Colwellia sp. M166: one gene and its partner. The protein of the gene in region 1 interacts with the protein of each later gene in a pairwise test. Links are inferred from orthologs where the notes say so. Each region holds a gene or a part of one and is shown in the gene's direction. Other genes may lie near its edges.

What was found. The genes of interacting proteins can lie anywhere in the genome.
Region 2: the proteins of FGD67_RS05950 (region 1) and rplL interact in binary tests that used the Escherichia coli proteins (3 or more experiments, as listed by UniProt). The link is inferred for Colwellia sp. M166 from one-to-one orthologs.

Annotation. Positions count from the first base shown.
Region 1 is NZ_CP040755.1:1,322,855-1,326,859, forward strand. Bases 510-3,493 are described here. They hold FGD67_RS05950 (rhodanese-related sulfurtransferase), read left to right. Parts: upstream 510-1,504; coding sequence 1,505-2,482; downstream 2,483-3,493. Other genes in these bases: fahA (fumarylacetoacetase), read right to left, coding at 510-1,146; FGD67_RS05960 (inorganic phosphate transporter), read right to left, coding at 2,968-3,493. Outside these bases: more of fahA, read right to left, coding at 1-509; more of FGD67_RS05960, read right to left, coding at 3,494-4,005. UniProt on the Escherichia coli protein: Catalyzes oxygen-dependent 5-hydroxyuridine (ho5U) modification at position 34 in tRNAs, the first step in 5-carboxymethoxyuridine (cmo5U) biosynthesis.
Region 2 is NZ_CP040755.1:2,813,083-2,816,345, forward strand. Bases 511-3,263 are described here. They hold rplL (50S ribosomal protein L7/L12), read left to right. Parts: upstream 511-1,580; coding sequence 1,581-1,946; downstream 1,947-3,263. Other genes in these bases: rplA (50S ribosomal protein L1), read left to right, coding at 511-670; rplJ (50S ribosomal protein L10), read left to right, coding at 972-1,466; rpoB (DNA-directed RNA polymerase subunit beta), read left to right, coding at 2,216-3,263. Outside these bases: more of rplA, read left to right, coding at 1-510. UniProt on the Escherichia coli protein: The binding site for several of the GTPase factors involved in protein synthesis (IF-2, EF-Tu, EF-G and RF3). Is thus essential for accurate translation.

The DNA of each region.
Region 1 (4,005 bases):
GGCTTCTTCAGGATTAGGTCCTGACTGTGTACCACTACCAAACATATCGCCGGGGCGTAAATTACAACCATTCACCGTATGGTGCGCTACCATTTGCGCAACAGTCCAATAGGAGTCTTTAAAGTTTGATTGTGACAACTGCACCGCTGCTTGCGCTGAATTACGCATTGTTTCAGTTTCAATTAATACTTGTAAATTTAAATCTAAAGACCCAAACGCACGATTATGCTTTGACTCCAAATAAGGTAAAGGCTGAGGATCAGCTTCATCACGGGTCCATTGTGCTCGGTATGGCGCGAGTGCTTCTGAGGTAACAATCCAAGGAGAAATGGTTGAAGCAAAACTTTTTGATAAAAATGGTCCTAAAGGCTGATATTCCCAACCTTGGATATCACGTGCAGACCAATCATTAAATAAACAAATACCAAAAACATGCTCTTCAGCATTATCAATACTGATAGGTTCACCTAAATCATTACCATTGCCAATAAACACACCAACTTCTAACTCATAATCTAAACGTTTACATGGACCAAAAGATGGTTCAGTTGCTGTTGGTGCTTTAGTTTGACCTTTAGGACGTTTAAAGTTACTGCCTGATACCTCAATTGAAGAAGAGCGACCATGGTAACCAATAGGAACCCATTTATAATTAGGTAACAATGGATTATCAGGGCGGAATTTACTGCCAACAGATGTCGCATGATGAATAGAAGTATAAAAATCAGTGTAATCACCAATTTGGCATGGTAACGCATATTCAACATCGGCTTGTGCAATTAAACATGACGTTAACGCTATTTGTAGCTCAGAGCCTTTGGTTAGGCCTTTTGACAAGGCTTGGCGTACAGCACCCCAATAACGTTTACCCATCGACATAAAAGCATTTAACTGACTATGACAACATTGCGCTAAAGCCGATTGCACATCACCGTCAAAGATACTCAAAGCAAATAATGCTTTTAAATCTAAAACCTGATCACCAATAGCAACACCCGCTCGAAAATCTTCTACGCTGCCTTTACGTTTAAAGCTAGCAAAAGGTAAGTTTTGTATTGGAAAATCACAATTTTCTAAGTTAGCGGATTCAACCCAACTAGTTAAAGCAGGGTTATGTGTTTCGTTAAGTAAATTGGTGTTAGGCATGGCTTAAACAACTCCAGAGAAAAAATAAGTACGCAGTAGCGCAATATTATAACAAGCGCTCCTATAAAGGCTATGTCAATAAAATATACTTGATAAACAACTGTCAACAATATGTTGCAGCGCTAAGTTTACATAGCAATAGTTTTACTTTTACCACTTTATAGCGCTTAGCGTGAGCACCTTGATAACAGAGCGTATAACAATAAATCAGTAAAATACTACTTTCAGTTAGGTACATTTGCTAGAATGTTGCCGTTTTATCAAATGATAAAACAACTAATTGCTGCCTTAGTGGCAGCCACAATCAATCTACAGCTCCTGATTTACTGTCAGGCTCGCTCAATGGGTCAATAATTACATGAATAACATCACTGTTTGCGCGTTATATAAATTTGTTCGTTTAGAAAGTTTCGAAGACATTAAAACACCGTTACAGCAAGTAATGGAAGACAATGCCGTTAGAGGTACTTTACTTTTAGCGCTTGAAGGTATTAATGGCACTATTGCTGGCTCACAAAAAGGCATCGATACTGTATTAGCATTTATTAATAGTGACAGTCGCCTTGCCGGCGTCTCTTCTAAATGCTCTTTTCATCAAGACAATCCTTTTCAGCGCACAAAAGTTAAATTAAAAAAAGAAATAGTCACTATGGGGGTTGAAGGTATCGACCCCACATTAACGGTCGGCACTTATGTTAAACCTAAAGACTGGAATGCACTTATTTCTGATCCTGAGGTGCTATTAATAGATACACGTAATGATTATGAAGTCGAAATTGGTACTTTTAAAAATGCCGTTAACCCGAATACAGAAACTTTTCGTGAGTTTCCTGAATATGTTGCAAAAAATCTAGATAAAACAAAACACAAAAAAGTAGCCATGTTTTGTACCGGTGGCATCCGTTGTGAAAAATCGACGGCTTATTTGAAAGAACAAGGTTTTGAAGATGTTTACCACTTAGAAGGTGGGGTATTGAAATATCTGGAAGAAGTTCCTGAACAAGAAACCTTATGGCAAGGCGAATGTTTTGTTTTCGATGCTAGAGTAGCTGTCAATCATAGCCTAGAGCGTGGTCAATATGATCAATGTTTTGCCTGTCGATATCCAATCACCGAAGCAGAAAAGACCAGCGAACATTATATTCAAGGGGTTAGTTGTCCTCGTTGTTATGATAAATACACTGATGAACAACGAAGCCGCTTCCAAGAACGTGAAAAGCAAATTAATTTAGCGAAGGCGCGTGGCGAAGAGCATATTGGTGGCGAAATAAAACAAGTCATTGAACAACGAAGAGCAACGAAGAACGCTGAAAAGCAAGCACAAAATAAAACATAGTTTTACATTACAGCATCATATAATAGCCTGCGACTCAGCGGGCTTTTTTATGCCTGTAATACTCATGCTGCATTATCTATACAAAAACCACACGAGCTGAGTAGCGAAGAATGTCAGTAAAATTCAGACAACAAAAAAGCCTTAACAATATTATTGCTAAGGCTTTAGATTTTTATCACAAATAAAATATGGTGCCTTGACCCGGAATCGAACCAGGGACACGAGGATTTTCAATCCTCTGCTCTACCGACTGAGCTATCAAGGCACTGTCTTTCATTAGAACAACAATATAAATATTACATTCGCTGCGAAAGAGGCGACATAATATAGTGAATTAATCTCACTCGCAAGCCATTTTCTTTACCTGCATTGATAATTATCATCGTTAGCATAAAAAACCAACAAAAATAGCGTGTTTGGGCAAAAATCGCATATAAAAAAGCCAGTATAATTACTGGCTTAATTTTGTATTTGCAGGTGTTTTATTAACTAAATATCGACTTCATTAACCAGAAGAAGATAATAGAAAGTCCTGCACCTATCGGTAAAGTAATCACCCAAGAAATAACAATGTTGCGCACAACACCTAAGTTAATAGCAGCAATACCACGTGCCATTCCTACGCCCAATACAGCGCCAACTAAGGTTTGTGTTGTTGAAATAGGTAAGCCAGCCCCAGAAGCAATCACTACCGTACAGGCAGCCGCTAACTCAGCAGCAAAACCTCTGCTAGGTGTTAAGTGTGTAATACCATTACCTATCGTAGCGATAACACGATGTCCAAATAAAGCAAGACCAGCAACAATACCTAAACCACCTAGTGGTAAAATCCACCAAACTAATGCAGATTTCTTCGCAATTTCACCACCGTTATCAACAATACTCACCACTGCCGCTAATGGTCCAATAGCATTGGCAACATCATTTGAGCCATGAGCAAAGGCCATACAACAAGCCGTTACTACCATCAAAACAGCAAACACTTTTTCAACGTTGGCATAATGTGTCGTTTTATCAGCTTTTTCGTCAAATTTAAGGCGACTAATAAAGTATTTACCAACCACAGCAACAACCACAGCAACAATAATAGCTAAGTAATATCCGCCAGCACCACCAATTTCGAAGTTATAAAAGCCGAGATTAATATTGTCTAATCCAATATGTTTCAAGCCCTTTTTAATCGTTACCAAGGATAAAACAAAGCCGGCTAAAAACATATAAAATGGTACATAGCGCTTGGCTTGTTCTAACGGTTTCTCAGCATCAAAAATAAGTTTTTGTGCGCTATTAAAAATAATAAAGGCAATAACACCAGAAATTAACGGCGTAATAATCCAACTACCAACGATACCACCTACTTTTCCCCAAGCCACGGTATCTGGACTTACACCAATAGCAGCAAAACCAATAATAGCACCGACAATTGAATGTGTTGTTGATACTGGCCAGCCTAAAATTGAAGCGACTAGCAACCAAGTTGCAGCAGCAAATAAAGCGGAAATCATACCAAAAACTAAAAGTTC
Region 2 (3,263 bases), 1.5 Mb from region 1 along the record:
TCTTATCCGTGAAAAAGTAGACGTATTAAAAGAATATGACATCAGCGAAGCAATTACTTTACTTAAAGAACTTGCTACTGCTAACTTCCGTGAAAGTGTTGATGTTGCTGTAAACCTTGGCATTGACGCTCGTAAATCTGATCAAAACGTACGTGGCGCAACAGTGCTTCCAAACGGTACTGGTCGTGATGTACGTGTTGCTGTATTTACCCAAGGCGTTAACGCAGATAAAGCGAAAGAAGCTGGTGCTGACATCGTAGGTATGGAAGATTTAGCTGAACAAGTTAAAGCCGGTAACATGGACTTTGACGTGGTAATTGCTACTCCAGACGCTATGCGTGTTGTTGGTCAACTAGGTCAAATCTTAGGCCCTCGTGGTTTAATGCCTAATCCTAAAGTTGGCACAGTAACTCCTGACGTTGTTACGGCTGTAAATAACGCAAAAGCGGGTCAAATTCGCTACCGCAATGACAAAAACGGTATCATCCATACTACTATTGGTAAGGCTGATTTCGACGGTGCTAAATTGCAGGAAAACCTTGAGTCATTATTGGAAGCGCTTAAAAAAGCAAAACCAGCTAATGCTAAAGGTCAGTACATTAAGAAAGTTTCTGTTTCAACTACTATGGGTGCCGGCGTTGTCGTCAACCAAGCTAGCTTGACACTATAACTTTCTGTAAGGTGTCGGTAATCGATGCTTTACAAGGGCGGAATTGTAGACTATAATTTCGCCCCTTAAATTTTGGTAGGTGTTGTCTGTACATTAGCAATTTAATTGCTTCAGACAACCCCGTCAAAGACCGTAGGAGCTGAGACGATTCTTCGTTGAAAGCTTAATTTTTCCTACGTAGATGGTGATTACCCAGTATTTCCTAATTCTGGTCCTCGCCGTAACGGCCTAAGCAGATATTAATTTGTTTAGGGATAGTAAATACCGGTTTTTTATTGCCGGTGAACCAGGAGTAAAGCCAATGGCTATCAATCTTGATGACAAAAAAGCAATTGTTGCTGAAGTTCAAGAAGCTGCCAATGGCGCTCAATCAGCTGTAGTCGCGGATTCACGCGGTGTTTCAGTTGAAGCAATTACTGTATTACGTAAGCAAGCACGTGAAAACGGCGTATGGATGAAAGTTATCCGTAACACGTTAGCACGTCGTGCATTACAAGGTACTGACTTTGAATGTGTTACTGACACATTAGTTGGTCCATCATTGATTGCATTTTCAAACGAGCATCCAGGTGCAGCAGCACGCTTATTCACAGACTTCGCTAAAACTAACGAAGCTTTTGAATTAAAAGCAGCAGCATTTGAAGGTAATGCAGTAGACGTAAACATGTTAGCTAAGCTACCAACTTACGACGAAGCAATTGCACGTTTAATGAGCGCTATGAAAGAAGCATCTGCAGGCAAACTTGTCCGCACAATTGCTGCAGTACGCGATCAGAAAGAGCAAGAAGCTGCTTAATAATTGTTTACCTCTGCTGTTACTTAAATATACGCAGAGCACAATTAGCACTTTTTGTATTTATAGTTATTTCAAACAGCCAAAGGCTGTTTACTAAAAAACAGGAAATTTAAAATGTCTATTTCTAAAGACGATATCCTAAACGCAGTTGCTGAAATGTCAGTAATGGACGTTGTTGCACTTATTGAAGCAATGGAAGAAAAATTCGGCGTATCTGCTGCTGCAGCTGTTGCTGTTGCTGGTGGCGCTGCTGAAGCTGCTGAAGAGCAAACTGAATTTGACGTAGTAATGACTAGCTTCGGTGAGAAGAAAGTTGCTGTGATCAAAGCAGTTCGTGGCGCTACAGGTCTTGGCTTAAAAGAAGCTAAAGACTTAGTTGAATCAGCTCCTAAAGCGATCAAAGAAGGCGTTGAAAAAGCTGAAGCAGAAGAGCTTAAGAAACTTCTTGAAGAAGCAGGTGCTTCTGTTGAGATCAAATAGTCTGTTATTAAACAGATTATTTGCCTGAAAAGGCAATGGCTGGTGATTTAAACGTCACCGGCCTTTTTGCGCTAAAGAAAGTGGTTTTTTTTTAAACCAAAACAGTGCATTATTTGATGCTTGATGTAAAAAGCATCACTGCAATATCCTGTCCTGATACCAATTGGATTAGATAATTGCCGATTACTTGAGGGTAATTTGCGCCATTATTTAAATCCAATTGGTATTTTAAGGCAGATTCGGCCATAACCAGCAAGCTGAGGAACCCCATGGTTTACTCTTACTCTGAAAAGAAACGTATTCGTAAGGACTTTGGTAAAAGTGTGCAAGTAATGGATTATCCATTCTTGTTATCAATCCAACTCGAATCTTTCCGTAAGTTTATTGATATTGATCCAACAGGTGAAACAGGCCTAGAGGCTGCGTTTCATTCTATTTTTCCAATTAAAGCTTATTCTGGTAGCTCAGAATTACAATATGTTAGCTACCGTTTAGGCGAGCCGTTATTTGATGTTAAAGAATGTCAAATTCGCGGTGTAACCTATTCTGCGCCATTACGCGTTAAATTGCGTTTAGTTGTTTATGATAAAGAAGCAGCAGCAGGCACAGTAAAAGATATCAAAGAACAAGAAGTATACATGGGTGAAATACCATTAATGACTGACAACGGTACGTTTGTCATCAATGGTACAGAGCGTGTTATTGTTTCTCAATTACATCGTTCTCCTGGTGTGTTTTTCGATCACGATAAAGGCAAAACACACTCTTCTGGTAAAGTGTTATATAACGCTCGCGTTATTCCTTACCGTGGTTCTTGGTTGGATTTCGAATTTGATCCAAAAGATAATTTATTCGTTCGTATTGACCGTCGACGTAAATTACCTGCTTCGATCATTTTACGTGCCTTGGAATACTCTACTGAAGAAATTCTAGATATTTTCTACGATACGACTAATTTCGAGATTAAAGGCGATAAGTTAGTCATGGATTTAATTCCAGAACGCTTACGTGGTGAAACAGCTACTTTCGACATTAAGTTACCAAATGGCGATGTACTTGTTGAGCAAGGTCGTCGAATTACTGCGCGTCATATTCGTTCTCTTTCAAAAGAGAAAATGGCTACGCTAGACGTACCAGCTGAATATATCGTAGGCAAAGTACTTTCTAAGGCTTATATCGATGAGTCTACTGGTGAAGTAATCGCTGAAGCGAATGCTGAAATCACCTTAGAAATGCTAGCTGAATTAAGTCAAGCAGGCCATAAAGTACTTGCTACTTTATATATGAACGAATTTGATGTTGGTTCATATATGTCTG